DNA from 2 places in the Hydrogenophaga sp. T66 genome. Region 1 is predicted to be linked to the other one. Evidence: riboswitches for the same ligand, from Rfam matches in the RefSeq annotation. Region 1 holds a riboswitch; the other holds the start of a gene.
What was found. A riboswitch is a leader RNA that binds a small molecule or an ion and turns the genes downstream of it on or off. The one in region 1 is predicted to bind S-adenosylmethionine.
Positions count from the first base shown of each region.

Region 2: linked by a shared signal. The riboswitch ahead of AC2D80_RS00180 (DUF3427 domain-containing protein) and the one ahead of metX (homoserine O-succinyltransferase MetX) in region 1 are both predicted to bind S-adenosylmethionine.

Region 1 covers NZ_JBXVVX010000003.1:271,697-286,896, reverse strand. The annotation lists partial or broken gene AC2D80_RS13705 (MCP four helix bundle domain-containing protein) at 1-729, opposite strand, end outside; gene AC2D80_RS13700 (methyl-accepting chemotaxis protein) at 793-2,931, opposite strand; gene AC2D80_RS13695 (chemotaxis protein CheW) at 2,987-3,511, opposite strand; gene AC2D80_RS13690 (transglutaminase-like domain-containing protein) at 3,737-4,420, shown strand; gene metW (methionine biosynthesis protein MetW) at 4,475-5,059, opposite strand; gene metX (homoserine O-succinyltransferase MetX) at 5,056-6,222, opposite strand; SAM riboswitch at 6,293-6,365, opposite strand; gene AC2D80_RS13675 (RNA recognition motif domain-containing protein) at 6,584-6,985, shown strand; gene AC2D80_RS13670 (P-II family nitrogen regulator) at 7,098-7,400, opposite strand; gene AC2D80_RS13665 (sodium-dependent bicarbonate transport family permease) at 7,411-8,364, opposite strand; gene AC2D80_RS13660 (SDR family oxidoreductase) at 8,361-9,149, opposite strand; gene lptC (LPS export ABC transporter periplasmic protein LptC) at 9,179-9,853, opposite strand; gene AC2D80_RS13650 (KdsC family phosphatase) at 9,850-10,395, opposite strand; gene AC2D80_RS13645 (KpsF/GutQ family sugar-phosphate isomerase) at 10,397-11,392, opposite strand; gene AC2D80_RS13640 (cation:proton antiporter domain-containing protein) at 11,434-13,419, shown strand; gene AC2D80_RS13635 (MBL fold metallo-hydrolase) at 13,576-14,535, shown strand; gene AC2D80_RS13630 (adenine phosphoribosyltransferase) at 14,625-15,170, shown strand.
Region 2 covers NZ_JBXVVX010000001.1:39,302-54,501, forward strand. The annotation lists gene AC2D80_RS00180 (DUF3427 domain-containing protein) at 1-3,400, opposite strand, end outside; SAM-I-IV-variant riboswitch at 3,647-3,749, opposite strand; gene AC2D80_RS00185 (hypothetical protein) at 3,921-4,688, shown strand; gene AC2D80_RS00190 (transmembrane anchor protein) at 4,883-5,551, opposite strand; gene AC2D80_RS00195 (HupE/UreJ family protein) at 5,569-6,006, opposite strand; gene AC2D80_RS00200 (ATP-dependent nuclease) at 6,093-7,913, shown strand; gene AC2D80_RS00205 (UvrD-helicase domain-containing protein) at 7,910-9,670, shown strand; gene AC2D80_RS00210 (GIY-YIG nuclease family protein) at 10,113-10,997, shown strand; gene pdxR (MocR-like pyridoxine biosynthesis transcription factor PdxR) at 12,309-13,748, opposite strand; gene AC2D80_RS00220 (GNAT family N-acetyltransferase) at 13,881-14,345, shown strand; gene AC2D80_RS00225 (hypothetical protein) at 14,653-15,200, shown strand, end outside.

The DNA of each region.
Region 1 (15,200 bases):
GTCGCGCCGCTGGCTGTCCACGCTGCGCGTGAGATCGCCCGCCGCCACCGCGTTGGCCACCGCCACCGCGTCGTCCAGGGGTTGCGTGATCGAGCGCGCGATGCGCCACGCCACGATCGCGCCCAGCGCCAGCGCGGCCACGGTGAGGGCGAACAGCACCATCACCTGGCGGTTCAGCGTCGCGTTGGAGTTGGCGACGGCTTTGTCCAGCAACTCGCGCTCGTAGGTCTGCAGTTCGGCCTGCGAGGCGGTGTAGCGGTCGGCAGCGGGCATCAGCTTGCCGTTGAGGGCGCTCTCGGCGGCGGCCATGTCACCGCCCTTGAGCAGCTCGAAGTAGCCTTTGCGGGCGTCGATGTATTCGGTGCGGCGCTGCGCGATGTCCTTGAGCAGGGCGCGGCCGTGCTCGCTGGAGATTTCGGCGTCCAACACCTTCTGGATCTCGTTGATGCGCTCGGTGGTCTTGGCGATCATCGGCTTGTAGTGCGCATCCAGCGCGGGGTGGTTGCTGGACTTGGCCAGCGCCATCACCCGGTTGATGTTGAGCTGGGTGCTGGCGGCCCACTCGTCGACCAGCGCCGCGCGCTTTTCCATCACGACGACACGCTCGGTCGCGGCCCGGGAGGCCTGCAGGCTGTACCAAGCGATGGCGGCAATGGCGATCAGCAGGACGAGCACGCTGCCAAAGCCCAGACCGAGCCGTTGGCCGATTTTCAGGCGGGTGAGGAACATGGCTTGTCTCCGGTGGGTAGTTTTGGTGATCCGCGCGCGCGGTCGGGTGAGACGCTGGGGTGTTCAAAAACTTTCCCAGTCGCCCTCGACCGCGGCGGCGGGCTTGGCGGGGCTGGGGGTGGGGGTGGGGAGCGCGGTGGGCGCGGACGGGGCGGGACGCTTGAGCGCCGGGGCGGCGGGTTTGGCCACCGGGTGGGCCGCCACGGCCGGCCGGGCCGCCGGCGACGCCACGGCAGCGGGCGGGCGTGCGGCGGTCACTGCCACCAGCGCGCTGGATTCGTCGCCGGTGCGGAAGGTGCGGACGACCTCGTCGAGCCGACGCGCCTGGTCTTTGAGGCTTTCGGCGGCGGCCGCACTCTCCTCCACCAGCGCGGCGTTTTGCTGCGTCATCTGGTCGAGCTGGCTCACCGCGGTGTTGACCTGACCGATGCCGTCGCTTTGCTCGCCCGCGGCCGCGGTGATCTCGCCGATGATGTCCGAGACGCGCTGCACCGAGCCCACGATCTCGCTCATCGTGGCGCCCGCATCGGCCACGAGCTTGCTGCCGGCTTCCACCCGGTCCACGCTGGCGCCAATCAGGCCCTTGATCTCTTTGGCCGCCTGCGCGCTGCGCTGCGCCAGGTTGCGCACTTCGCCGGCCACCACCGCAAAGCCGCGGCCCTGTTCGCCCGCGCGCGCGGCTTCCACCGCGGCGTTGAGCGCCAGGATGTTGGTCTGGAAGGCAATCCCGTCGATCACGCCGATGATGTCGTTGATCTTCTTGGAGCTGCTGTTGATCTCGTCCATGGTGGTGACGACCTGGGAGACCACGGAGCCGCCGCGCTGGGCGATTTCGGCGGCGCTGGCCGCCAGTTGGTTGGCCTGGCGCGCCGCGTCGGCGCTTTGCCGCACGGTGCTGGTGAGTTGCTCCATGCTGGCCGCGGTCTGCTGCAAGCTGCTGGCCGCCTGCTCGGTGCGACCGCTCAAGTCCTGGTTGCCGGAGGCGATTTCGGCGGACGCCGTGTTGATGCTGTCGGTGGCCTGCCGCAGCTGGCGCATCATCGCCAGGAAGCGCTGGCGCATCGATTCCACCTCGCGCACCAGGCGACCGATTTCGTCGCGGCGGTCGGTGCTGAACGCGCGCGTGAGGTCGCCCTGCGCCACGGTGGTGACCGCGTCGGTGAGGTCACCCAGCGGCTGGCTCACGCTGCGTCGGATCAGCCAGAACAGACCAACGCCCACGCCCAGGGTGGTCAGGCCCAGCAGCGCCCAGAAGGTGTAGATGGTGGTCCAGTGGCTGGCCATGGCCTCGGTGTCGGACACCTCGGCCACGATCCACCAGCCCGCGCCGTCGGCGTTGCGCTTGACGATCCACGGGTCGTCGATCGCGCTGTTGATCAGCGGCGCGGCCTCACGCACATAGCCGCTGGCCTCGCCGTCGCGCAGTGCGGTGAGCATGGCTTCGGCCTGGGGGTTGACGTCCAGCACCTTCTTGCCGGCGGCGGTGGGGTGGGAAACGAACACGGCCTCGGCGTTGCTGCCGCGCGGGTCGATGATGGCGGTGGCGCCGCTGGTGAAGAAGCGCGATTCCGCCACCAGCTTGTCGATGGAGGTCTGGAAGGCGGTGAGGTCGAAGCCGATGAACAGGATGCCGACCACGGCACCCTGGGCGTTGCGCACCGGCTCGTAGTGCGTCATGTAGGGTTTGCCGAACAGGACGGCGCGACCCGTAAAGGTTTTGCCTTCCAGCATCAGCGGGTAGGCCGGGTGGGTGCGCGCGAGGTTGGTGCCAATGGCGCGTTCGCCGTTTTCCTTCTTCAGCGAGGTGCTGATGCGCTCGAAGTCATCGCCTTTGCGCATGAAGATGGTGGCTACACCGTCGGTGGTGCGGTTGAACGTATCGACCTCGGTGAAGTCGTTGTTCAGCGGAACGCCCCAGTTTTTCAGGCTGCCGCCCTCCAGCTCCAGGGTAGGGCCAAACTTCTGGCGGAACGGCCGGTACGCCCGGTCGGTCATCAGGCGCGCGGTGGTATCAAACGCGTTGACAGCGTCGGCAATGGCGGCGGCTTTGTCGCCGGTGGTCTGAACCAGACGGTCGCGGGTGCGGCTCTCGGCGACAACGGCAATCACACCGCTGATGACGGCCAGGGAGATCGCCACCAGGGCGACCGATTGCAGGGCCAGGCGGCGGGCGACGGAGGGGTGGGAAGCGGAAGCAGACATCGGAAATCACTCGGTGGCAAACGCGTCGGGGGCCGGCGCCGCGCGCCGGGCCGCGTCACTGCAAAGACTGGGAGCTGTCCATCAGGCCCATGTCGCTGCTGGACATGAGCGCTTCGATGTCCATCAGGATCAACATGCGCTCGCCCACGCTGGCGATGCCGGTGATGAAGCTGGTGTCGACCGAGGTGTTCATTTCGGGCGAGGGCTTGATCACGTCGCCGGCGAGTTCCAGCACGTCGGACACGCTGTCCACCACCGCGCCGACGACGCGGCCGTGCACGTTCAGAACGATCACAACCGTGAAGCCGTTGTATTCCACCTTGTCGCAGCCGAGCTTGATGCGCAGGTCCACCACCGGGACGATCACGCCGCGCAGGTTGACCACGCCCTTGATGAACGACGGCGCGTTGGCGATGCGGGTCGGCTCTTCATAAGAGCGGATTTCCTGCACCCGCAGGATGTCGATGCCGTATTCCTCGCCGCCGAGCCGGAACGTCAGGAATTCGGCGCTGGCCTTCTGGGCGGCAGAGCGCGCGCTGTCGGCGCGGTTGAGGTGGTTGGCTTCATTGCGCATGTCCATGGTGTCTGTCCTCGGTGGGTAGATGGTCGGTCCATGGAATATCGGCCAGGGGCCGCGCGGCTGAAGGGCCGAATAGACGCGAAAAGGCCGGCTTTCATCGCCCTTTTGCCGACTGGACCGGCCGGTCGCACGAAAGCACGGTGCGATGCGAGGGCCCACTCACATCGCCTGCGCTCGTCGCACAGGCGTCGCCAGCGGGCCGCGCTGGCTGCTACCGTCGGGCCCATGAGCAACGCCCCCGCCCCCACCGCGGCCCATCTGGCGGCCACGGCCGCCATCGACCACGGTCACCCCGCCATCCGGGATTTCGTGCGGGCCCACGACCCGGGGGGAACCATGCGTGAGCGGGCGGTGGCGCTGGTGCACGCGGTGCGCGACGGGGTGCGTTACGACCCCTACCGCATCGACCTGTCGTCCGCCGGCATGCGCGCCAGCACCGCGTTGGCCGCCGGGCATGGCTGGTGCGTGCCCAAAGCGGTGCTGATGGCGGCCGTTGCGCGGGCGGCGGGCATTCCGGCGCGGCTGGGTTTTGCCGACGTGAAGAACCACCTGTCCACCGAGAAGCTGCGCCAGGCCATGCAGACCGACGTGTTCATCTGGCATGGCTACACCGAACTGTGGATCGACGGAGCCTGGCGCAAGGCCACGCCAGCCTTCAACCTGTCGCTATGCGAGAAGTTCGGCCTGTTACCGCTGGACTTTGACGGGATTCACGACTCGCTCTACCACCCCTACGACCGCGCCGGCCAGCGGCACATGGAATACGTGAACGAGCGCGGCAGCTTCGACGACCTGCCGCTGGCGCAGATCGTGGCGGACTTCCGCCGGCTGTACCCGGGCCTGGTGGGCGGCCAGAGCGCGCTGGACGGCGACTTCGGCAACGACGCGGCGGCGGAAGCGCACCGCTGAGCCCGCGCAGGAGCCGCGGCCGTCACCCACGACCGTCACCCACGCGCGGCCGGTTCAGCGCGAGATGCGGAACACCGCCGTGCTGGCGCGCAGGTTGGGCAACCAGCGCACGGCATGGCCTTCGTGCAAGCCAAAGCTGTCGTCGATGCGCAGGCCGCAGTTGCGCGCCAGCACCTCGAAATCGGCGTGTGTGCCCACGCGGATGTTGGGCGTGTCGTACCACTGGTAGGGCAGGCGCTTGGTCACCGGCATGCGGCCCCGCATCACGGCCAGCCGGTTCGGCCAGTGGGCAAAGTTCGGAAAGGCCACGATGCCGATGCGGCCCACCCGGGCGGTCTCGCGCAACATGACCTCGGCGTTGCGCAGGTGCTGCAGCGTGTCGATCTGCAGCACCACGTCGAACGCGTTGTCGCCGAACATGGCCAGACCGCCCTCCAGGTTGAGCTGGAGCACGTTCACGCCCCGGCGCAGGCAGGCCTGCACCTTGGCATCGTCGATTTCCACCCCGTAGCCGTGGCAGCCGCGCGTGGCCTGCAGGTGGGCCAGCAAGGCACCGTCGCCGCAGCCCAGGTCGAGCACGCGCGCGCCCACCGGCACCAGCCGGGCGATCGCATCGAGTTGCACCTGCTGGTCGCTCATGCGGCACCCCCGATGGTGTGGGCGAAGTAGGTGCGCACCGCAGCGTGGTAGCGGGGGTCGTCGAGCAGGAAGGCGTCGTGGCCGTGTGGCGCGTCGATCTCGCAGTAGCTCACCGCCCGGCCGTTGTCCAGCAGGGCCTTGACGATCTCGCGGCTGCGGGCCGGGGAGAAACGCCAGTCGGTCGTGAAGCTCACCAGCAGGAACTTCGCCTGCGCCACCGACAGCGCCCGGGACAGATCGCCTCCAAACGCGCGGGCAGGATCGAAGTAATCCAGCGCCCGCGTGATGAGCAGGTAGGTGTTGGCGTCGAAGTACTCGCTGAACTTGTCGCCCTGGTGGCGCAGGTAGCTCTCGATCTGGAATTCGACGTCGGTGGTGGAGTAGCGGTAGGCGATGTCGGCCACGGCGGCCGGGTCCTCGCCGGCGACCGGCTTGAGCGTGCGCCCGAACTTCTCGTTCATCACGTCATCGCTGAGGTACGTGATGTGGCCGATCATGCGGGCAATGCGCAGGCCGCGGCGCGGCAGCGTGCCGTGGCGCAGGTAGTGGCCGCCGTGGAAATCAGGATCGGTCACGATGGCGCGGCGCGCCACCTCGTTGAAGGCGATGTTTTCCGCCGTGAGGTTCGGCGCGCTGGCCACCACCACCGCGTGCCGCACCCGCTCGGGGTACTGCAGGGTCCAGCTCAGGGTCTGCATGCCGCCGAGGCTGCCGCCCATGACAGCGGCCAATGTGTCGATGCCCATCGCATCGAGCAGCCGCGCCTGCGCGTCCACCCAGTCCTCTACCGTCACGACCGGAAAATCGGCGCCCCAGGGCTGGCCGGTGTCGGGGTGGATGTGCGTCGGGCCGGTGGACCCGAAACACGAGCCCAGGTTGTTCACCCCGATCACGAACCAGCGGTCGGTGTCCACCGGCTTGCCGGGACCGATCATGTTGTGCCACCAGCCCTCGCTGCGCGGCACCGGCTGGCCGTGTTCATCGCCGAGCAGGCCGGCCACGTGGTGCGACGCATTGAGCGCGTGGCAGATGAGCACGGCGTTGGAGCGCTCGGCGTTGAGCGTGCCGTGGGTTTCCACGACCAGCTCGTAAGCCGGCAGCACGGCCCCGCTGCGCAGTGGCAGCGGCTCGGTGAAGCGGTAGGTCTGCGGTGTGACGATCACGCGGAAACACCCTGCGCACAGGGCCCGAAAACAGAAAACCCGGTGCCGCCGTGAACACAGGTTCAAGGGCGGGACCGGGTCCCCCCTTTTAGCGGCATTTGTAAAGCGCCCGCAATCCGGAACAAATCGGCGCTGGGCAGCATTGTACGGCGGCGGTGTTGTAAGCGCGCATCGGGGTCGCGCGGCACTTGCACATCATGAAAATTTGTCACGGCCGGCGCGGCATTCAGCGCATAATGGTCTGGCGGGCCGCGCCGGCGGCCGCGTCAACAGTGATCGGTTGGTTTCGCGCGTACCCATTTTTCTGTGTGCTACCGGGGCTCCATCGCTACTTTCTCTCTGTGTTCTAGGAGTCCCCGAGATGGGCAACAAACTGTACGTCGGCAACCTGCCGTATTCGGTCCGCGATGACGACCTCAGCCAGGCCTTCAGCGCCTTCGGCTCGGTCAGCAGCGCCAAGGTCATGATGGAGCGGGAGACCGGTCGCTCCAAAGGCTTCGGTTTCGTGGAAATGGGCAGCGACGCTGAGGCGCAGTCCGCCATCAATGGCATGCACGGCAAGGATTTCGGCGGCCGCAGTCTGGTGGTCAACGAAGCACGTCCGATGGAAGCGCGTCCGCCGCGCACCGGCGGCGGCGGCTTTGGCGGTGGTCGCCGTGAAGGCGGCGGTGGCGGTTACGGCGGCGGCGGTGACGGCGGTTTCCGCAGCCCCTACGGCGGTCGCCGTGACGGCGGCGGCGGCGGTGGCCGCGGCGGCTACTGATCGACGGGGGCGCAGCGCCCCCAACCGATGACGCATCCCGAGCCCCGCGGCGACAGCCCCGGGGCTTTTTGCTGGGCGGTCGCCACCGTCAGGGACGCACCAGCCCCGGGAATCAGTACTTTTCCGCCCGCACGACCGCCACCTCGGCGAAGTAGAGCGACAAGGCATGGTGCGGCGCATACGTGGTCAAGACGTGCTGCGCGATCTGGTCGGCCACATCGGCCGGACAGATCACCTTGACCTCGATGCTGCGGTCGGCCTCCCACAGGGCTTCGCGCGCGCCCAGGCGGCTGCCGCCGCGCACGTCGTGCACGGTGTAGCCCTGTGCGCCCAGGCGCAGCGCGTCGGCCACCAGGCGCTTCTCGAGCACGGCCTCCGCAATGATCACGAGCAACTGACGGGGATGCTTGTCCATGCGGGGCTCCTCAGCCGTGGACGGCGCGCGCGATCTGCAGGTACAGCGGCACGCCGATGACGATGTTGAAGGGGAAGGTCACGCCGAGCGCGGCGGTGATGGACAGCGCGGCGTTGGCCTCGGGCACGGCCAGGCGCATGGCCGTGGGCGCGGCGATGTAGCTGGCGCTGGCCGCCAGCGTGGCGAGCAAGGCCGTCCCGCCCACGCTCAGGCCCAGCGCGGCGCCGGTGAGGGCACCGACCACGCCGAGCAGCAGCGGCGCGGCCACGGCAAACAGCACGAGCCGCACGCCGTAGCGGCGCAGGTCGCCCAGCCGCGCGCCCGCCACCAGCCCGAGCTCCAGCAGGAACAGCGCAAGCACGCCCTTGAACGGCTGGCTGAACACCGGCGCGATCGGCGCGGTACCGGCCTCACCCATGACGGCGCCGATCAGCAGACCCCCCACCAGCAGCAGCACCGACTTGCCGAAAAACACGTCGTGGGCCAGTTCGCCCCACGCCACGCGCTGCGGGCGCCCTTGCGCATCCACCGCGCCCAGACGCGCGAGCAGGATGCCGGCCACGATGCCGGGCGCTTCCATGATGGCCACCCACAGCGCGGCGTGCGACTCGGCCGGCACGCCCTGCGCGATCAGGTAGGCGCTGGCCACCGCGAAGGTGACCACGCTGACCGAGCCGTAGTGCGCGGCCATCGCCGCGGCGTCCACGCGCGACAGGCCGATCAGGCGCAGCGCGGGCATGAGCACGAAGGGGATGGCGAAGCCCAGCGACACGCAGGCCAGCATCTGCGGCAGCAGCTCGGCCAATGGCTGTTTGCTGAGTTCGATGCCGCCCTTCAGGCCGATGGCCAGGAGCAGGTAGATCGACAGGGTCTCGTACAGCGGCTCGGGCAGCCGCAGGTCGCTCTTGACCAGCCGGGCGAACACGCCCAGCAGGAAGAACAGCACCACCACGTCCAGCGTCATGCGCGTCCCTCCCCCTGGCGGTGTTTGCGTGGCCGGCCAGCCAGCAGTCGGTCGAACCAGGCGTTGGGCAGGAGGCGCAGCAGCTTGGCCACCACGCCCATCTGCCAGGGGATGACGCGGTAACTCGTGCGCGCCTCGATGGCGGCAAAGGCGCGGTCGGCGAAGGCCTCGGCGGTCAGGAGAAAGGGCATGGAGTAACGGTTCTGGCGGGTGAGCGGGGTGTCCACATAGCCGGGCAGCAGCGTGACGACCGACACACCGCTGCCGCGCAGTTCGCCGCGCAGGCTCTCGCAGTAGGCGACGACCGCGGCCTTGCTGGCGCAGTACGCGCCGTGGCCGGGCAGGCCGCGGATCGCGGCCACGCTGGCGATGCCAACGAGCGCGCCCCGGCCGGACTGGCGCATGGCGTCGACGAAGGGGTGGAATGTGGCGGCCAGGCCGGTGTTGTTGGTGGCGAAGGTGCGGGCCATCACGTCGATGTCGCCGCGCTCGGCGGTGTCCATGCCCACGCTGATGCCCGCGTTGGCGATCACCACGGTGGGCACGCCCTGAGCCGCCAGGCAGGCACGGCCGGCGGTGACGATGCTGTCGGTGTCGGCCACGTCGGCGGCCCAGACGCGGCAGCGCGCGGCATCAAGGCCCCGCGCGTCGGCCCAGGCCTGCACGTCGGCCGTGCGGCGCGCGAACAGTGCGAGCCGCCAGCCAGCGGCCGCGTAGCGGGCGGCCAGGGCCTGGCCGATGCCGCTGGAGGCACCGGTGATGACCACGAGGGGGGCGTCGTTCATGGGGCAGTGCAGCGGGAGGGTGAGGGTGTTCAGGGCAGCATCTGCACGCGGACCCGGCCGCGGAAGTCGGCGGTGCGGGTGTCGTCGCGGTAGTCGAGGCTGTCGGCGGTGAGGCGGTCGTTGCCGCGGCGCAGCTCCACGGGGCTGTCGGAACGCACGCGGTCGGGATCGAGCGTGATCTCCAGACGCTGGCCGCGAAACTCCAGCCGCGGGCGGGCCACGCCGTCGGCGCCGGTGGCCGCTTCGCGGATCACCACGGCGTCGCCTTCGAGCAGGTAGCGGGTGTTGTCGCCGTTGGTGATCACCCGGCGCGCGCTGGCGATGGTGACCAGCCCCTGCTCGTCCACGCGGCGGATGCGGGCGTTGTCGATCTCCACGCGGTCGTCGTCCGGGTGGTGGCGGGCCTCGTCGCCGGCGACCTCGGCCTGCAGGCGCCCGTCGGGCAGAAACGATTTCACCGAGAAGCCGCGCATGGTGTAGTCGGGCTCGCCGGTCAGCGGCGCGGGCGCGGCGGGAGCGCTGGGCGCCGGCGTGGCGCGCAGCAGCCAGTAAGAGGCCAGCGCGAGCAGGCCCATGAGCAGCACCGGCAGGTAGATCGACAGCTGGTCGATCCAGTGACCACGGCGGCGAGCGCGCGCCGGCTGCGGGCTGCGGTCGAGCCCGGGCAGGATGTCGTCGAGCGGCTCGTCGGGGGCGGTGCTCACCGGGCGTGCGCCTCGAGTTCGGCGCCGTAGACGCCGGCCGCCATCAACAGCAGGTCGCACGCCTCGCGCACGGCGCCCGCCCCGGCCGCGGCGGCGGTGACGTGGTGGGCCACGGCGCGCACCTCGGCGTGCGCCCCCGGGGGGACGAGCGCCAGCGCGGCGCGGCGCAGCATCGGCAGATCGGGCCAGTCGTCGCCCATCGCCGCGGCGGCACCCCAGCCAAGACCGAGCTCGGCCAGCAGGGCCTCGGCCGCGGGGGCCTTGTCTTCGGTGCCCAGCCGCCGGTGGATGAGGCCCAGCGCGTCGAGCCGGGCACGCAGGGCGGGCGAGTCGCGACCGCTGACGACGGCGGGCTCGATGCCGGCGCGGCGCAGGAGCTTGAGCCCATGGCCGTCGAGCGTGTGAAAGCGCTTGAGGGTTTCGCCGGCCTCGCTGAAGTACAGGCCGCCGTCGGTGAGGACGCCGTCCACGTCGAGAAACAGCACGCGCACCGGCTGCGCGCGCAGCAGGAGGGCGGTGTCGAAGCTGAGCACGGGGGTCACGTCAGATCACCTTGGCCCGCAGGAGGTCGTTGGTGGTGAGCGCGCCCACCAGCACGCCGCCCTCGTCGGTCACGAGCAGGCCGTTGATGCGGTGGGTCTCCATCAGCGCGGCGGCTTCGGCGGCCAGTGCGCCGGGGCCGATGGTGCGCGCGCCCGGACGCATCACGTCGCCGGCGCGGCGGCTGGCCAACGGCGCGCCGCCATCGTCGCGCTCGATCAGCCGGCGCAGGTCGCCATCGGTGAAGACGCCCAGCACGCGCCCGTCGTCGCCCACCACGGCGCACAGACCCAGGCCCTTGGCGCTGGTTTCGCGCATGAGTTCCATGAGCGGCGTGTCAGGCCGCGCACGGGGCAGGGCGTCGCCCTGGCGCATGACGTCGGCCACGCGGGTGAGCAGACGCCGGCCGAGCGAGCCGCCGGGGTGGGAGCGGGCGAAGTCGTCGGCCGCGAAGCCGCGCGCGTCGAGCAGGGCCACGGCCAGCGCGTCGCCCAGCGCGAGCTGGGCGGTGGTGCTGGCGGTGGGGGCCAGGTTGTGCGGGCAGGCCTCGCGCGCCACCGAGGTGTCGAGCACGACGTCGGCGTGGCGCGCCAGCGAGGAGTCGGCGCGGCCGGTGAAGGCCAGCAGGGGCACGCCCAGCCGCTTGATGAAGGGCAGCACCGCGGTGAGTTCTTCGCTCTCGCCGGAGTTGCTCAGGGCGAGCACGACATCGCCCGGGGTGATCATGCCGAGATCGCCGTGGCTGGCCTCGGCGGGGTGCACGAAGAGCGAGGGCGTGCCGGTGGAGGCGAGGGTGGCGGCGAGCTTGCGGCCGATGTGGCCGCTCTTGCCCATGCCCATGACGACCACGCGGCCCCGGCAGGCCAGCACCAGGCGCAACGCGGCCTCGAAGCGCTCGTCGATGCGCGCGGCCAGCGCACGCACGGCGTCGGCCTCGATCGCCAGGGTGTCGCGCGCCAGCGCCGCGGCGCGGGCGGCGTCAAACGGGGGTTGATCCATGGCGGCGATTATCGCCGGGGGGTGCGCGTAACATCGGCCGGATGAATTCCCTCGACCTCACGCTGCTGTACCTGCTGGCCGCGGTGCTGGGTGTGGTGGCCTGCCGCATGGCACGTCTGCCGCCGATGCTGGGCTACCTGGTGGTGGGCGTGCTGATCGGACCCAACGCGCTGGCGCTGGCGCAGAACTCGCAGGGCGTGCGCTACCTGGCCGAATTCGGCGTGGTGTTCCTGATGTTCGTGATCGGGCTGGAGTTCAGCCTGCCCAAGCTGCGGGCAATGAAACGCCACGTGTTCGGGTTGGGTCTGTCGCAGGTCGTGCTGACGCTGCTGTTCACCACCGGCGCGTCGCTGCTGCTGGGTCTGCTGTTGCCGCGCTGGTGGAACCTGTCGTGGCAGGCGGCGGTGGCGCTGGGCGGGGTGATGGCGATGAGCAGCACGGCCATCGTCATCAAGCTCGTGGCAGAGCGGCTGGAGCTGGAGAGCGAACATGGCAAGCGGGTGGTGGGCATCCTGCTGTTCCAGGACTTGGCGGTGGTGCCGCTGCTGGTGCTGATTCCGGCGCTGGGCAGCGCGCCCGACCAGCTGTTGCCCGCGCTGGCGCTGGCCTTGGTGAAAGCGGTGCTGCTGCTCGGGCTGCTGCTCACCGGGGGGCAGAAGATCATGCGCTGGTGGCTCACGCTGGTGGCGCGGCGCAAGAGCGACGAACTGTTCATGCTCAACCTGCTGCTGATCACGCTGGGCCTGGCCTGGCTGACCGAGCACGCCGGGCTGTCGCTGGCACTGGGGGCGTTTGTCGCGGGCATGCTGATCGCCGAGACCGAGTACAAGCACCAGGTGGAGACCGACATCCGGCCGTTTCACGACGTGCTGCTCGGGCTGTTCTTCATCACCATCGGCATGCTGCTGGACTGGCGGCTGGTGATTGAGCGCTGGCCGCTGGTGCTGCTGTTGCTGGTGGCGTCGCTGGCGTTCAAGCTGGTGGTGATCACCGGGCTGACGCGGGCCTTCGGCGCCCCCATGGGCACGGCCCTGCGCACCGGGCTGTACCTGTCGCAGGCGGGCGAGTTCGGGCTGGTGCTGCTCACGCTGGCCGGCCAGCACCAGCTGGTGCCGCCGGCGCTGTTCAACCCGATCCTGGCGAGCATGGTGATCTCCATGCTCGCCACCCCTTTCCTGATCATGTATGCCAACCGCATCGTCACGCGGCTGGTGGGCAGCGACTGGCTGATGCAGTCGGTGCAGATGACCACCATCGCGCGCAAGGCGATCAACGCCGACAAGCACGTGATCATCTGCGGCTATGGCCGCTGCGGGCAAAACCTCGCGCGGCTGCTGGAAGGCGAAGGCATTCCCTACATGGCGCTGGACCTCGACCCCGACCGCGTGCGCCAGGCCGCCGCGGCCGGACATTCGGTGGTGTTTGGCGACGCGGCCCGGCTGCAGGCGCTGATGGCCGCCGGCCTGCACCGCGCCAGCGCGGTGGTGGTGACCTACCTCGACACCGCGAGTGCGCTGAAGGTGCTGCACCACGCCCGGGAGCAGGCGCCGCAGGTGCCGGTGGTGGTGCGCACGGTGGACGACATCGACCTGGAAAAGCTGCGCGGGGCCGGCGCCACCGAGGTGGTGCCCGAAGCGATCGAGGCCAGCCTGATGCTGGCCAGCCACGCGCTGGCGCTGGTCGGTGTGCCGATGCGGCGCGTGATCCGGGTCGTGCAAGACCAGCGCGACGCCCGCTACAACCTGCTGCGCGGCTATTTCCACGGCGCCGACGACGACACGGTGGACGACCTGGAGACCGAGCGCCTGACCACCGTGACGCTGCCCGCGGGCGGCCGCAATGCGGGCAAGACGCTGGGCAGCCTCGCGCTGCCGGCAATGGGCGTGCGCCCGGTGAGCCTGCGCCGCGCCAGCGGGCAGCCCGCGCCGGTGGACGACGACACCGTGCTCGGGGGCGGCGACACCCTGGTCATCGGCGGCAAGGCGCCGGCGCTGGCCTTGGCCGAAGCCAAGCTGCTGACGGGCTGACCGACCCCGGCCGGCGGCGCCCGCTGTCCCCCGATCGCGGTTCACGGCGCCGCGCAATTCCGGGCGCCGCCGCGGGGCATTCCTCGACCGGCGAGTCGTCGGGTGACCGCTCGGTATCCTGCGGGGCTTTCCTTCCACCCACCAGGAGACTCCCGCATGGACCGCCGACTGTTTCTGGGGGCCGGCATCGCCGGTGCCACCGCGCTCACCTTCACCTCCGTGCTGTCGCAAAACAGCCCCGACCTCGGCAGCCCCACGCCGCCGAGCCCGGGTTTCGCGCGCCTGAAGGTCGGTGACATCGAGGTGATCGCCGTCAACGACGGCGTGGTGCGCCGCCCGCTGGGTGACGAGTTCGTGCGCAACGCGCCGCTGGAGCAGGTCAAGGCCCTGCTGGCGTCGCAGAACCTGCCCACCGCGTACGTGGACATTCCCTTCACGCCCTACCTCATCGTCAGCGGCAACACCAAGTTCCTGATCGACACCGGCTTCGCCGACAACGGCCCGCCCACCACCGGCCGCCTCAAGGCCAACCTCGCCGCCGCGGGCCACGACATCGCCAGCATCGACCACGTCATCATCAGCCACTTCCACGGCGACCACATCAACGGCCTGCTCAACAAAGACGGCTCGCAGGTGTTCCCCAAGGCCAAGATCCACGTGCCCGCCCCCGAGATGGCCTTCTGGATGGACGACGCCCGCGTCGCCGCGCTGCCGCCGGCCGCCCAGGGCGCCGCGGCCAACGCCAAGCGCGTGTTCGGCGGCTATGGCGCCGACCGCATCGTCCGCTTTGAGCCGGGCGCCGAACTCGCGCCGGGCATCCAGTCCGCGCCGGCCTTCGGCCACACGCCGGGCATGAGCGTGTTCAACGTGCGCTCCAAGGGCCAGTCGTTCATGTACGTGGCCGACGTCACCAACGTGCCGTCGCTGTTTGCCCGCAGCCCCGACTGGGCCGTCACCTTCGACATGGACGCCGAGCTCGCTCGCCAGGTGCGCCGCCGCCTGTTTGACCAGCTGGTGAAGGACAAGTCCGCCATGGGCGGCTTCCACTTCCCCGCGCCGGCCATCGGCACCCTGGAGGCCGCCGGCAGCGGCTACCAGTTCAAGCCGCTGGCCTGACGCCGCGGCGCACGGCCTCCCGGGGCTGTGCGGCCCCCCACAGCCCCGCCCGACCTCGAGTCGCGCGGGGCTGTCTTCATAATGCGCGCATGGACACCGCCGCCTACCTTCGCTCCCACATCCGCACCGTGCCCGACTGGCCCGCGCCGGGTGTTCAGTTCCGCGACATCACGCCGCTGCTGCAAGACCCCAAGGTCTTCCGCGTGCTGATCGACACCTTCGTGCACCGCTACATGGACCCCGCCCTGCGCCCGACGGTGGTGGCCGGGCTGGACGCGCGCGGCTTCATCATCGGCTCGGTGCTGGCGTATGAACTCGGCGTGGGCTTCGTGCCCATTCGCAAGAAGGGCAAGCTGCCGTTCACCACGGTCGAGGAAACCTACGAGCTGGAGTACGGCAGCGCCACGGTCGAACTGCACACCGACGCCGTCAAGCCCGGCGACCGGGTGCTGCTGATCGACGACCTGATCGCCACCGGCGGCACCATGATGGCGGGCCGGCGGTTGCTGGAAAAGCTGGGCGCCACGGTCACCGAAGGCGCGGCCATCGTCGATTTGCCCGAGCTGGGCGGGTCCGCCAAGCTGCGTGACAGCGGACTGGCGCTGTTCACCCTGGTGAATTTCGACGGCCACTGAGTGCCGGCCGCTGCGCACCGGCTGTGAAGG
Region 2 (15,200 bases), on a different contig from region 1:
GCCGCGCCAGAGTGCGCATTTCGTCGTTAGCCGGCATATCCTCGTAGGCTGGGTTATTGGCCTTCAGGACGTACTGACCTTCGCTGGTCTTGGTCACCACCCGCAGTAGGTACTGGTTGTCGCCGGATTCGTCCTGTCGCTCTACAGCCACAACGCTCCCGGTGATCCAGCCAGCTCGGGTGGGACTGATCAGCTCCAGCAGCAGGTAGTCACCGTCACGCACGGGGTTCTTGCCGCCGTCCATGGAGTTGCCAGTGGCCCGGGCAATGAAGTGCCGGCTTGGGTCGAGCGGGCCGTACGCTGCCGGCAGCGTGCGATGTTCTTCGGAGTCGGTGCGCCCCGTCTTGAAGTGGCCGCAGGCGATTTTTAGATTCGGGAAGTACGGCACTTCCACGGTGTCGCGGCGCTTGGCGGGGAACGGCACTACGTCGCTCGCGGCACGCTGGGGCTCCAGCCGAACTTCGTAGGACGCCAAGCGGTAGTCCACCAGCTCCTGCAGCATCGGGGCCAGCGCGGGCGCCAGCTCTACAGGCACGCTTTGTGTCAGCGCAAAGTTAGATCCTTCCAGCTTGAAGGGCGCCGTTGTGCCCGGAGGGCGATTTCCGCCCGTCCACGCCCTGACTGGGTTATCGCGCCAGTAGCGTACCCATGCAGCGTCCACAGCGGCGAGCTCACTTATCTCTGCTGGCAGGTCGGCCAGCAAGGGCCGGCGCCGATCCAGCACACCGCGGGACCGCTGCGCCAGCACCTCTAGCGGCACAGGCTGGCGGAGGCCATCGACTTCGAGTAGCGCCTCCAGCAGCACCATCTTGAAGCTCTTGGTTATTGCGGTGACCTCGACTTCGCGCAGCAGCGCCTGGAACTGATCTGCCACCGTTGATTCCAGCTCGGAGAGGTCGCCCATCGTCCTGACCAGCGCAAACCACTGTCCAGCCTGTTGTCGCATGGCCTGCACGCTGCTGCCTGATCGATAAAACTCGCTGAGCGTGGGGCGCCGGCCGAGCACGTCCCGCAAGGCTTCGTAGTCTTTCTGCGGTCCTGAGCTGTCCAGCGATTTCAGGAAGTCGATGATCGCCAGGTCGTAGTTGACGTAACAGCCTGCCGGCAAGTCCAGCGCGTGCCGCTCCGCCTTGCGCGCAAACTCGGCCATAGCCTGATAGGTGGAGCCCACGCCGAACAATGCTTGCGGCTTCTGCAGAAAGCTGTGGTGGTTGCCTATGAAGTCCAGTACCACCAGATGTTGCTTGCCTTCACTGCGGCGCAGGCCGCGGCCCAGTTGCTGCAGGAACAGGATCTTTGACTCGGTGGGCCGCAGCATCATCACCGTGTCGATACTCGGCAGGTCGACTCCCTCGTTGAACAGGTCCACCGAGAACACCACTTGCAGCGTTCCGGCGTGCAGCTTCTCCAAGGCCTGTGCGCGGCCGAGGGTGGAACCCGCATACACCGCGGCCGCCGACACGCCGGCGCGGTTGAACTGCTCGGCCATGTAGTCGGCGTGACGCGTCGAGACGCAGAATGCCAGCGTGCGCCGCTGGGCCTTGCTGCGCCACTCGCGCAGGGCGTGGCGCGCTCGGGCCAGCGTGGCCAGCTTATTGGACAACTGCTCCGGGTCGAACCGCCCGTTGCGCCAGGGTACTTCGCGGTAATCGACAGACTCGTCCTGGATACCGTGGTACTGGAAGGGCGCCAGCAGACCAGCCTGGATACCGGCGAACAGGTGGCAGCTGTAGACCAGGTTGTCGTCGCACAGCGAGAGGATGTCGGACTGGTCGGTACGGTCTGGCGTAGCCGTAAGCCCGAGCAGAAACGAAGGGGCGAAGTGCGCCAGCAGCCGTCGGTAGGTGCCAGCAGCTGCGTGGTGGAATTCGTCGATGACGACGTAGTCGAAGTGCTGCGGCGCAAACCTCTCCAGATGCTCGGCCTTGGCCAGCGTCTGCACCGAGGCACACAACACGTCGACGTCGGCGTCCCGGCTGCGTCCCGTGTAGTAGCCCACTCGCTTCTTCGGCAGGATGCGGACAAAGGTGGCCGCCGCCTGGCCCAGGATCTCTTCGCGGTGCGCGACAAACAGGATGCGCCGCGCTCCCATGCGCACGGCATCGAAAGCTGCCAGCCAGGTCTTGCCCAGGCCTGTGGCCAGCACCACCAGGCCGCGCCGGTAGCCGCCTTCGCGGCTGGCAGTTAGGGCCGCCAGCGCTTCTTGCTGGATCTTCGTAGGTTCGGGCGGTGCCTCCTGCTCATGGCTGCCGGGCGCGATCGATCTCGATGGCGGAAGCCGCCGCTGCTCGTAGGTCTCGATCCAGGCATCCGAGAGCGCCACGGTTTTCGGGTGATCGAACAACTCGTCGAAGCGGTGCCGGGCTTCAAGAAAGCCTGAGTCATCGGGGTAGACGACGCGGTAGTTCCACTCCAGCCCATCCTGCAAAGCCTGTCGGCTGATGTTGCTCGAGCCGATGAACGCCGTTCCTGCGGTGAGCGATTGCCCTTCGAGCTTGGCGAAGATGTAGGCCTTGAGGTGAAAGCTGCCTTCCTGCGTGGTGTAGACGCGCACCTCGGCGCCGCGCTCCTGTAACAGCAGCAACAAGCGCAAGGCCTCGGGGTCGGTGATGTCGAGGTAGTCGCTGGTGAGTACACGGACGCGCCGCGGCGCACCGCTCTCGACCATTGACTCCAGATCGGGCAGCAATAGCCTCAGGCCTGTGGTCTTGATGAACGCGACCGCCAGGTCGGCCTGCGTGGCCCAGGTGAACGCTTCCGACAGGTGAGGCAGGAAGTGGTCGGCACCCCCCGTTACCAGCCGCTGGCTCGGCCCTGGCTTACGGGTGGCCAGAGCGTTAGTCCAGCGCTCGGTTCGATCGGGCCGCTGGTCGTCGGTGAGCCACACGTCGACCTCATGCACATCGGGCCATCGGCTGAACCACTGCCGCAGGGTAGTCTCGTCGGCATCAGTGAACCGCCGCCCGCCATGATCGCGCTCGCCGGTGCCGTGCTTGAAGCTGACGTAAAGCGTGCCACCGGGACGCAGCGCGCGCCACAGCCGGTCGAGGGTGGCTGGTATTGCGGACAGCGGTACGTGGAGCAGACTGGCGCAGCACCAGATGCCATCAAACGTTTCGGCTTCGTCGATATCGTCGAAGCGACGAACTGCGACTTTGAACCCGCAGTGGGTGCTGGCTAGACGCGCCAACTCTGGGGATGCATCGAAAGCGGTTACCTGGAAGCCGGCCCCGGAAAATGCCTTGGCATCACGTCCCGAGCCGCAGCCAGCATCAAGGATGTGGGCTCCAGGCTTTAAGCGAGCCAGGAACCGTTGGTGAATCGCTGCCATGTCCACGCCGACTGTCGAGCCGAAAAACTCGGCCGCGAACTGTTTGTAGTACTGATCGGTGTGGTCCATTCCCTGGGTGTCTTTATGGAGGATGACTCTGCCATCAAGCGTACCAGGCAAGACAGAAGTCGCGCGGTGATCGGAACGGAGATTGCAGACGCACTCCGAACTGTCGGGCCATCCTTCAGTCGGCTGTTTGTTCAATCTGCCGACAGCTTTGCGGCCATGAGGTTGGGGTCGCGGTTAGGCGCGCTGGATGGGCATATGGATATAAGTGACAGACCATAGAAAGCTCTTCGAGTCGAGGGCCGATGCTGCGTTTCGCTTGGTTATCCATCAGAACCACATTCGCATCCGCGTCCACCTTGCCCGAATTGGCAGGTTGGCATCGTCATCGGCCCAACTCGTGATGTCTCTCAATTCATAACGGTCGAGGGCGTAGCGGTGGACCACAGGCAGGTCGCGCCTGCTCAAGATAGCTCACAGCTCATATCCCTAAATCTCACGACGCTGCAAACCCTCATTGGGAAACTGCTCCTCGCCTACTTAGCATCGCCCCAACGGCATCCAAAGCCGAGGGAGCAGATTCATGACATGGTGGAAGTGGACCGTCCAGATTGGACTGGTCGCGTGGTGCGTGGCTGCGTCGACATCATTCGCCCAGAACGTGGGTGATGTGGTCAGTGGGCATGTGGCCATTCTTCAGGTCCGCAGCGGCGCGACAGTGGCCAAGATTCCACTGCCCGCAGGTACCTGGGAGATTACGGACTCCGTCCTGCGCAAGTCCACCGGAAACCAGGCGGCGGACCTGCGCGAGGTTCGACTGATCCAAGTAAGCAAGGATGATCAGGGACCGGTGCTGCAACATGCGCTGGAGATCATCATGAAGGTGGATGGTCCCAACATTCGGTGGAATGACGAACCCTGCAAGATCTCCCCAGTGCTGGCCATGAACAACTACGGCACCCGCCTGTTCCAGCAGAAGTGTCTGACGCTGATTCCGGACCGGTTTCTGCAAAACAACAACGGCTCTACGCAACGTCTGCTCGCCACGCTGGCGCAGAGGGGTGTCCGTCACGACTTCAACGCGCTCACCTTGTCGTACACCCGCTATGGCGACTTTGGTTACTTCCTGATCGTCCGGCAGTTCTTCTTCCCGTCCCGCTACGGACAAGAGAACCCCCGTATCGGCATCCTCAACGAGTCACCGTGGCACCCGAGCCAAGTGGCCATCAATCCCCAGCGGAAGAAACTGGTGGATGCGATCTTCCGGTATGGAGAGCAGATAGCGCCGGCTCTGGACAAGGCCTACCTGCGCGAGGAGGTTGGCTCTATAGGAGCCTTCGAGATGAATTGAATGCCGTGAAGCTATCGGTACAGACTAGGAGCGATGTCTGCATTGCAGCGAAAGCAGACGTTGTTGTACTTAGTGGCTCGAAGGCATTTCGGCAGTTTGCCGATCGCTTGCTACCGCGATTCAGCCCCGATTGGGGCTGAGGTTCCGATAGATCCAAATGATTGGAGGCGTCGATGCGAGCGCCCCCAAAAGTCTCACTTGACCCGCTTAATGTCGCTGTAGGCTCCGCCCGTCTTCAGGGTCACGGTAACGTCAGCTTGTCCCCGGTTGCGCCAGAACCAGCCATGGTTACCGGTAAAAGCCGCCACCAGTTCGCCTTCATCAGCGACCACCGCACGGCCCTTTTCGTAGCTGATGGATTTCCCAAGGGCATCGCCGTGGGTGTCGAAGTTCACCACGCCGCCCTGGACAGTCCACGCGAACAGGGCCTTCTCGCCTTCCTTCATCTTCATCTTGATTTCGGTGTCCTGACCCGGGGTGAGGGTGAAGGACAGTTCATCGCGCCATTGCGCGGTGGCAGTGGCCGCAGGCGCGGCGGGCTGACTTGCTGTGGCCACAACGGCAGGAGCCGCAGGAGCGGTGGCCTCGTTGCCGGTCTGTGCCGGCGCAGCACTCGGCGCTGCATTGGCGGCCTTGGTGGCGGCTTCGTCCTCGGCCGCTTCCTGGGCCAGACGGGTCTTGATCTCGCCCATCTCGGTCAGCCCGAGCGCGCGACCGATGCCGGTGGGATCCACCCCGTACTCGGACGGGAGGACCACGGTGAAGAGAAGGATCACGGCAGAGACGGCCGCGATGACGGTGGAACGGATCAGCTGCCGGGTCGAGGGCAGTTCGGCGCGGGAGGGGATGTCGCTGTTGTACATGGTGTTCACTCTCGAATTCATGGGGAGACGATGTAGCCGGTCAGTTGCAAGCCCACCAGGATGAATCCTGCGGACATCATGACCACGTTGGCGCTGTAGGCATAACGCGCAAAGCCTGCGGTGCGGCGCCAGAAGCTGATGCCGATCAGGATCACGGACAGAGCCAGCAGCTGCCCGATTTCCACGCCGACGTTGAACGCCAGCAAGTTGCCCACCAGGCCATCGCGCGAGATCTCGTGCTCCTGGATCTTGGTGGCCAGACCGAAGCCGTGGATCAGGCCGAAGATCAGGGTCGCGACCTTGGTGTTCGGCTGAACACCGAACCAGCGCTGGAAAGCGCCGATGTTGTCCAGGGCCTTGTAGACCACCGAGAAGCCGATGACGGCGTCGATCAGGTAGCTGTTGATCCCGATGTTGTAGTAGACCCCCAGCACCATGGTGGTGGAGTGTTCCAAGGTGGCTTGAGCAGAAAACCATGTGCGCCTCTCTATGATGAACATCACACCATCAAACTAAGGCTTACGCCAGTACGGAAGAAGACATGAAGGTTGTCCGGCTGACCATCTCGAACTTTCGCGGCATCAAGTCGGCGGAGCTCCTGTTCGACGGGCACACTCTGATGGTGGGTTCCAACAATGTCGGTAAGAGCACGCTATGCGAAGCTCTCGACCTGGTCTTGGGCCCCGACCGGCTAAACCGTTTCCCTCCGGTCGATGAGTTCGATTTCTACAACGCTGAATACCTGGTCCCTGCCGCAGAAGATGGCGCGGAGCGGATACCGAATCCGCTGCGGATCGAGGCGGTACTCATCGATCTCGGAGCCGAGATCGGCGCCAAGTGCGGCGGCAACCTCGAGTTTTGGCATGTAGCAGAGCAGAGATTGCTCGGGCCTGGAGAGGCCGACGCCGCCAATCCGCCCCATGCCGTTCCCTGCCTTCGGATCGAGACCATCGGCCAATACAACCGCGAGGAAGACGAGTTCGAGGCACGCACCTACTTTTCCCATAGTCCCGACGCTCCCCCCGGGGAGCTGACCAAGCTTCCCAAGCAGATCAAGCGGCTGTTTGGTTTCCTCTACCTGCGGGCGCTTCGGACCGGCTCGCGGGCGCTGAGCTTGGAGCGTGGTTCGCTTCTCGACATCATCCTGCGGACCAAGGGCGTACGCACTAGCCTGTGGGAGAAGACCATTGAGCGCCTGCGCGGCCTCGACATTGAAGCCGATGCGGCCGATATCGCTCCGGTTCTGCGATCAGTAGAAAGACGGCTGGCCCGCTACATCGCATTGGAGTCGCCCGGTAACGCCACCAAGCTGCATGTCTCGGAGCTCACGCGTGAGCATCTACGCAAGACCATGACGTTTTTCTTGGCGCTATCGGCGGACCAAGGACACGTCCCATTCCCACACGCCGGAACGGGCACGATCAACACGCTAGTGCTCGCGCTGCTCTCTTTCATCGCCGACCTCAAGCCCGACACGGTCATCTTCGCCATGGAGGAGCCCGAGATCGCGGTGCCTCCGCACACCCAGCGACGGATCGCCCAATACTTGCTGACTAAGACGACACAAGCCTTTGTGACATCCCACTCGCCATTCGTGATCGAGAAGTTCGAACCATCTAAAACACTGCTTTTGGCTCGCAATGCCGGCGTGGTCACGGCGAGAAAGGTCTCCGACGCGACCGGCCTCAAAGATAACGACTACAAGCGCTTCTCTCGCTCCGGTCTGTTTGAATGCATGCTGGGACGAGCAGCTATCGTCGTCGAAGGCGTTACCGAGCTGCATGCGATGCCCGTAGTCGCACGGCGTATGGAAGAAAGTGATCCCAACTTGCAACCGCTGGACATAGCGGGCGTGACCTTCTTCGACGCTGATGGCGAATCGAACATGCCCAAGTTCGGCAAGTTCTTCAAGACGCTGGGGCTACGAACCTTCGCCTTCTACGACTTTGACTACAAAAAAAAGCGCAAGGCCGAGCAGGCGCAGGCTCTGGCGGAAAACTTCGAAATCAATGTTGAGCATGCCTATAAAGGCTTCGAAGACTTGGTCGTGGCAGAGGTGCCCGTGGATCGGCTGTGGTCCTTCCTTTCAGGCCTAAAAGCCAATGATGAGAACGGCAACGTAGTCATCCCCGATGCACGCCCGAACGACGACGAGGTCAAAGCCATCGCCAAAGAAGCTCTCGGCGGTAACAAGGGCGCCGGCTGGTCGGCGCGCCTGTTTGAGGAGTGCGAGCTCCACGAGCTGCCGGCCACGGTGACGAACTTTCTGGCGTCAGTGTTCGCATTGTTCCCACCTCCACCCCCGATCAACGACGGTGATGGAGCCCCACCTGAACCGGCCGCCGCTGCTGCCACCCCATGACCGAGCCTTGCAAGCTGCGCGAAAGCGTCATGGCTTGCGAGGGCCATGTCTTGGTCATCGGCGGCCCCGGCAGCGGCAAGACCACGCTCGCGCTGCGAAAGGCGGTCAAGCGGATTCGCGACGGCATGCTTCCTGGGCAGTCGGCCTTGTTCCTTAGTTTCTCGCGGGCGGCAGTTGCGCGCATCTTGGACGCCGCCAAGCTCGAGTCCACCAAAGCCGAACAGGAGCAGCTCTCCATCCAGACGTTTCATTCGTTCTTCTGGGACATCCTAAAAGCCCACGCCTACCTGCTTGGGGCACCGCATAGGCTCTCGATCTTGTTGCCACACGACGAAAAGGCCCTGTCGGGCGGCCTCGGCGACGACGACGATGGCTGGGCCGAGTGGCTCGTCGAGCGTGAGCGGCTGTTTCGAGAAGAGGGACGGATCGCGTTCGATCTGTTCGCGCCCAATGCGACAGCTCTGTTGGCCCGCTGCTCGTATCTTTTGGCGTCAATCGCACATCGGCATCCCATCATCATCGTGGACGAAGCTCAGGACACCGGCCAATACGCGTGGCACTGCATCCAGATGCTCGCGCCACACACGCAGGTGCTGTGCCTGGCAGACCTCGAGCAGCAAATCTTTGACTACCTGCCAGGCGTCGGCCCGGAGCGCGTGATCGCCATCCGGGCGGCGTTGAAGCCGCTTGAGATCGACCTTGGGATACAGAATCACCGCAGCCCGGACTCCGAAATCTTGGCGTTCGGCAATGACATCCTGACAGCCAAGCCACGCGGCGCGCCCTACAAGGGCGTATCCGCCCTTGCCTACCGCCCCGAGAAGCCACCGCCGAACTGGAATCATCTGCTGCGCCGAGCCCTCGGGGAGCTCTTGAAATCAATTAGGGCTCAGACCGACAAGAAGGTGGAGACGATCGCGATACTGGTCACAAACAACCGCAGTGCGTTGAAGATATCCAACGCCCTCAACGCGCTGGGGGCCAGTGTCGGGAAGCCGGTTCGGCACAAGCTACTGTTCGACGAGGCCGAAGCACTGCTGTCAGCTCGTTTCGCTGCCTTTCTGCTGGAACCCAAGGATCTCGCCCAACGGGAGGCCTATGTCGCCACCAGCATGGAAATGATCGCAGCCGCGAGGCGTGCGACGGGACAGGGCCGGAAGGAAGTCGCCAAGCTCTTGGAGCAGGCTAACAAGATCAAGAGTGGCAAGCCCCTGAACATCAACATCGCCAACGCGCTGCGCGGCCTCATTTCAGGGTTGGCAGTCGACGAATTCAGCGGTGATCCTGCCAAGGACTGGCTCACGGTCAAACATATGCTGCGCGCGACCAATCAAGACGAACTCATGCGGGTCGCTGCGCAGTTGGACTTCTTGGTCGCGTTCCGTCGGGGACATCGCATCTCAGCTGCCCTGTCTGATGAATGGCTTCGCGACGGCGCCTACACGAACGCCCGCTCCGCCCTCGACTTGGCTCTCGCGCAGGAGCAAATCCTCGACGGCGCGGAGCCGCCGATGGGTTTGCAAGTCATGAACTTCCACAAGGCCAAGGGCAAGCAGTTTGACGGAGTCATCCTCGTCCGCGAAGCTCGTCGGACCGGTCCCGCCGTCGAATCGTCTTTCGTTTGGCGAGGCGACCTTGCCCCGTATCCCAAAAGCCGACGTGTGCTTCGAGTCGGCATCACGCGAGCAAAAGTCCACACGCTCTTACTCGATCCGCTTTGGCCACAATGCCCCCTGCTCAAGGGGCACAAACTCTAAGGAAATCCCCTCGTTTGTCGGACTGGCGCATGGCGGTATGACGCACGACGATTTGCGATGGAGTTTTGCACGAAGACCAAGATCATTCCCTCTTGAGCCGACCGGGCTGGCGACAGATTCAGACTGAGAGTGGTCGGCGGCGAGGTAAAGCGCTTCGCACGAGGAAGGTCAATGACCGGTTCTGGCCAAAGCGGATGTTGATCAACATCCGCGTTGGACGTGGGCTAACAACTGGTGCCCTACGATGAGGCAGTGGCAGTTCAAGTGGGCAAGGGAACGAGGCCCCAGCTGTCGCTGCACGCCCTAAGCGGCAGGAGCAGGAGGGCTCGTGAATCTCACATTCGAGCTGGACGCGTCGACCGTGTAAGTGCCTTCCTGAAAGCACGACATTTGCGCGGGCGGCCGCCCCTTCTCCCGCTAAACTGCCAACCGGAGGGCAAGAGTGATTAAGCACGTCCACATTTCGCAAACCGAGTTTTCAGGCGTCGTAGAGATCGTTGCGAGCGGTTGGGACGGGCGCATCTTGAGGATGACGCGCGATGCGTACTTCAAGCTCCGGCAGCGCGCCGAAGGTCTTCCGATAGAGACGGCCGGCACCTACATTCTCTACGGCAGCTATTTCGACCGCAGTGACGAGGAGCGCCGCAAGCTGTACGTCGGTAAGACTAAGAACGCAAAACAGCGTGGGGACGCTCACGAGCGCGAGAAGGATTTTTGGACCGATGCGTTACTGTTCACCTCTAGTGGGCCGTGGATGAACTCGGCGCATGCAGGTGCGCTTGAGCGGCAGTTCATCGCATGGGTGCGGAACGCCAATCGATACATCGTTACGAACGGTACGGACGGCGGGGAAGAGCCGCTAGGGCCGTGTGATGCGGCCATTCTCGACCTATTCAAGCGCGAGGTAAGAAGCGTGGCGCGGATGGCGGGTATCGACGTCTTCGAACCGGATCCGCTCGGGCTTTTCTTCTTTGATATGCAACCACTACACCACGGCGCCCCTGCCTTCAAGGCAAAAGGACGCCTGGGCGGAAATGCGCTCTTGGTCCTTGCGGGAAGCACGCTTCCACCGCCCCGTGCCGGAGAGATTGGCTACGAATTCCTCGACACGCTGGAGAAGGATGGGTGCGTTACTCGGAATGAGGACGTCATCAACGTGGTAAAAGACACACGTATTCCCTTTGTCGGGCCACTTCAAAAGATCCTCGGAAGCAGTCCGCACAAGTGGGTTTCAGCCAACCGGCGTAAGTTGTCTTCGGTCCTCCTGTTAGAGTCTTCGGACGATGATACGGAGTCCGCTCCGGATGGCGACGTCACGACTACGTGAAAATTGTGGTGTCTCAATCAATTCGGACGAACAGACCAGCCAACGGCATTCATCGCTCAGTCAAGTTGACCTGCGGTGTACTGCTTCATCTGACGACCGAGTCTCCGCGGAAGACCGAGTTTCGGAGCAGCATGATCGGGACTGCCCCCGCATCAAGCGGCCGCCTTCCTTCTTCTCTCCCTTTATCTTTAAGGTAGGCGCTGATTGCCCTGACCGCCGCCTTACTTCAACCGTTGAATGTCTGCTCTCTTTGTGTGCAGCCATTAGAAGACCTTGAGCCAAGTGACTGCAGACAGCCTGTAGCGGTCATCACTGAAGGCACTCCAGACCGGTTGCTGTCACACAAGGTGCGGGGGTAGGATGCCCGCTATCGGCCAATAGCCGTCGGTGACAAAGTCGTCATCGGAAGACTGCTCCCGCCACTTTCTTGACCGAAGGCGCCAGCCAACAAACTCTCCCGGTCCAGTGTGATAGGCAAGCTTCAGCCCGTATGACCTTACCTCGGGTGAGCCGCCAGCCGCGGCTTTTAACTTCACAGCTTGGCCACTCCGCATGCATACAGTCCAGACCAACTGCGGGAGTGATTCATAGTGAAAAGGGATCCAAGTCTGCTTGCGTGCAGAGATGCTGTTAGGCCGCAAGTGTTGTCATCGCGATCCCCGGTCAGAACGTATCGGCTTCGGTCGCGTGGCATTCTCGGGGCGTTACTGACTGAATGAGGTTCAGGTCACTTTTTCAATGTCGAGCACGCGCTTGGTGTGGCGGGCGAACAGCCGCCCGAGCAAACCGCTCTGGAGTATCGGTCCAGCGCAGCGCTGCCCCGGGGTTGACTCGAGCACCACACATCGGCATTGATGTCGGTCACACACCGACCTGCACCGCACACCGGATTGCCGTGCCGGTCCAGAACGGCATCGCCTCCCTCAGACGAACATTGCCAGTTGCCGTACCGGTCGATGACGCAACGACTGTCTGCCGGAGCACACAGGGTGTTGCCATAGCGATCCTGAACACAGCGGGCCTGGGCTGAGCCCAGGAACAGCAGAGCAGCCAGCAACGGGAGGATTGAGACTAGACGCAGTAACATGGAGATAGGACATGGTGCCGGTTGGTATCGATCCGTGCGGCGTCTAGATCCTGAAATCCATCACCGTTCGGAAAACTGCTTTGTGACCGCAAAGAGGTCGGCCACCCCTGCGCATGGTGGCGACGACAGCAACGAAGTAGAAGAACCAGTGAGGAGGAACCGGTCAGACCACTTCGGCCGCTCGGACTGCCGATGCCGATACCCGCAGGTGACTCAGACGCTCGTCAGTCGAGGCAGGCCAGTAAGCAACTGCAGGCGGCGTCGATGTCGGCACCGCGCACAAGACCGACGCCGAGCACGAAGCCCTGCAGCGTTTGTCCATGGCAGAGGGAAGACAAGGGCAGCACGCTCACATTGACGTTCTTCATCCGCTGCACTACCTCGGTGTCGGATATGGAGCCCTTCCAGCCCACGCACATCTGAAGGCCGCCTTGCGGTGCGGGAACGACCAGCCGAGCATCTTGCGATCGCCGGAGAAGGTGGGCCAGCCGTTGAATCCGGGCACCAGCCTCGGTCGTCATGCGACGCAGGTGCCTCTGGAAACCGCCTCCGACGATGAAGTCACCCATGGCCAGCTGAAAGTGCACTGGGACTGCATAACCAGAGACCGTTGCAATCGTCTCCACAAGCCGCAGCCATCGCGGCGGCACGACCAGATAAGCCATACGCAGCCCTGGCGCCAGTGTCTTGGAGAAGGTGCCAACGTAGGCCACACAGCCTTGTGTGTCTAATCCTTGCAGACTTGCAATTGGACGTCCTTGGTATTGATACTCGCTATCGTAATCGTCCTCGATGACCAAAGAATCGTACCTAGCTGCGAAATCGAGCAGCTCCAGTCGTCTTGACAGGGGCATGGTCACCCCGGTCGGGAACTGGTGCGAGGGAGTTGTGTAGATGAGTCTGGGGGGCGAGGTTCCGTCCAGCGCGAGGGTGATGCCGGCCTCATCGACTGGCCGAGGAACAACCATCGCGCCGCGGCTCCTCAGAACCGAGCGCATGCCGGGGTAGCCTGGGTCCTCGACCCAGGCCACGTCACCCGGCTCGACGCAGGCTTGCGCCAATATCGAGAAGGCCGCCTGAGCGCTTGGAACGATGACCACCTGATCGGCATGAGCCCGCACGCCACGGGCCTGACGCAAATGTGTCAGCAAAGCCTCGCGTAGTGACGGAAGTCCGCACTGATGCGCGTAGCTCAGATCATGGCTGATGGGTTGACGGCATCGTCTGGCGACTAGAGTTGCCCACTCCTGCGCGGGAAAACTCTGGAGATCCGGTAGACCCGTCCTGAAAGCCCGAGCCGTAACCGGCGTAGGCGGGTCGTCGAGCTGCCAGCGATCCGAACGCACTGGCGCGGCCGGAACGGAGGGCACGCCGAGAGCGGTTGGGGTATCGATCTGGGCAACACGAGTGGCGGCTCCCTGGCGCGTTTCGAGATACCCCTCCATGGCCAGCTGGTCGATGACTTCCACCAGGGTGCTGCGCCCCAAGCCGGACGCCTTGGCCCAGATCCGCGTGCTGGGTATGCGGGTTCCGCTGGCAAGCCGTCCACTCAGGATGGCGCTGCGCATGGACTGGGTGAGGCTCAGCACGACCGAGCGCTGGCCGCGTGAAGCCTGCGCCAGGTCCACCAGGGTGGCGAGAGCGAGATCGTCGGAAGGGTCCATGGAACGGACAGTGAAGTGCCTGTTGACCGCCGCCGCACAGTGCGAACTGGTCTGAAGTTTATCCATTCACTGGTTCTTCCCGCCAATCCAGCATTGTCGAATCATCGGCGCACATTCCTCAGGAGTTCTCCCATGCCCTCTGTCCAAGTCACCGAACTCGCGGCGACCAGCCCAGAGCTCAGCGATGCAGCCATTTTGTTCAACAGCTATCGCTGCTTCTATGGCTGCCGCTCAGACATCGAGCTCTGCCGTCGGTATCTGGTCGAGCGTCTCGAAGCCGGTGAATCGACCGTGTTCTTGGCTCGACGTCAAGGCCGGTGGATCGGGCTGTGCCAGCTGTATCGCGGATTCAGCTCGATCGCCTGCGCACGGACGGTGGTCCTGAACGACCTCTATGTGGACCGTGCCCACCGGCACGCCGGTGTGGGCAGAGCCTTGATCGAGAAAGCGAGAGAGTTTGCGCGACGAATTGGCGCCGCCCGTGTGACGCTGGAGACGGCCGAGGACAACGTGCGCGCTCAAGCCATCTACGCGTCCCTGGGCTTCGAGCGTTCCACCAGCTTCGTGGGCTACTCGTGGGTCGTCCATCCCGGTTGAACATCCAGTAGGCAATGGCAGTGTTGCACTCGATAGATACGGCTAAGCCGTTTGTACGAACGGTGGCCGTCCTGGCTTGCTAACGCTCCGCTATTCACTAAGAAAGTAGAGATGAAACACCTCTATTACCGCACAGAGAGATCTTCATTTGGTTTAGGGCTGGCGTGCTTTAGAACATGGCGTTTCTGTTGCCCGGTAGCGCACTTGTATCGCATTACCGCCCTAATTCAGCGCCACCGCTACACACAAGACGAACGCCGATACTCCAAAGCGCAGGTCGCTGTATCTGGAAAGCTGGACTGATCTGATGAACCAGAGCATCCCTTACCTCTGCGGGTCTGCCCGTCCGCTTGATCTGATTGAGCGGTTCTTCTGCGCACTCAACGCCATACAGCGCCAAAACTTTATCGTGCACGCCCGGCTATCAAGTCCGGTAGATGAAGTCGAGGTCCGTCGTGCATTTGCAATCTTGGTAACGACCCATGAGGCGCTGCGAACTGCAGTTGTGCTCGGGGCAGACGGAGCGCCGGCCTTCGAGTCGGTCAACAGTTTCGACGACAGCTTGTGCCTTGTTGGACCGGAATGGGCATACCTGCGCCGGCACGCCTTACAGCTCGATCTTTGCGGCAGTGCTGGCGTACGCTGCCTCTTGGTTGGCAGCCGTGGCCGCATTGAGAGAGTCGCGCTTGTCTTTGACCATGCACTGATGGACGGTCGCGGAGCGCTTGTGTTGCTGGGCGATCTGCTGCGGCTGACGATGCAAATGAAGGCCCGTCACGAGGGCAAGCCCTTCGCACCGGCATTCAAACTGCAAGTCGAACCAGAGAACGCGGAAGCAGCGATGAAGGGGTTGAC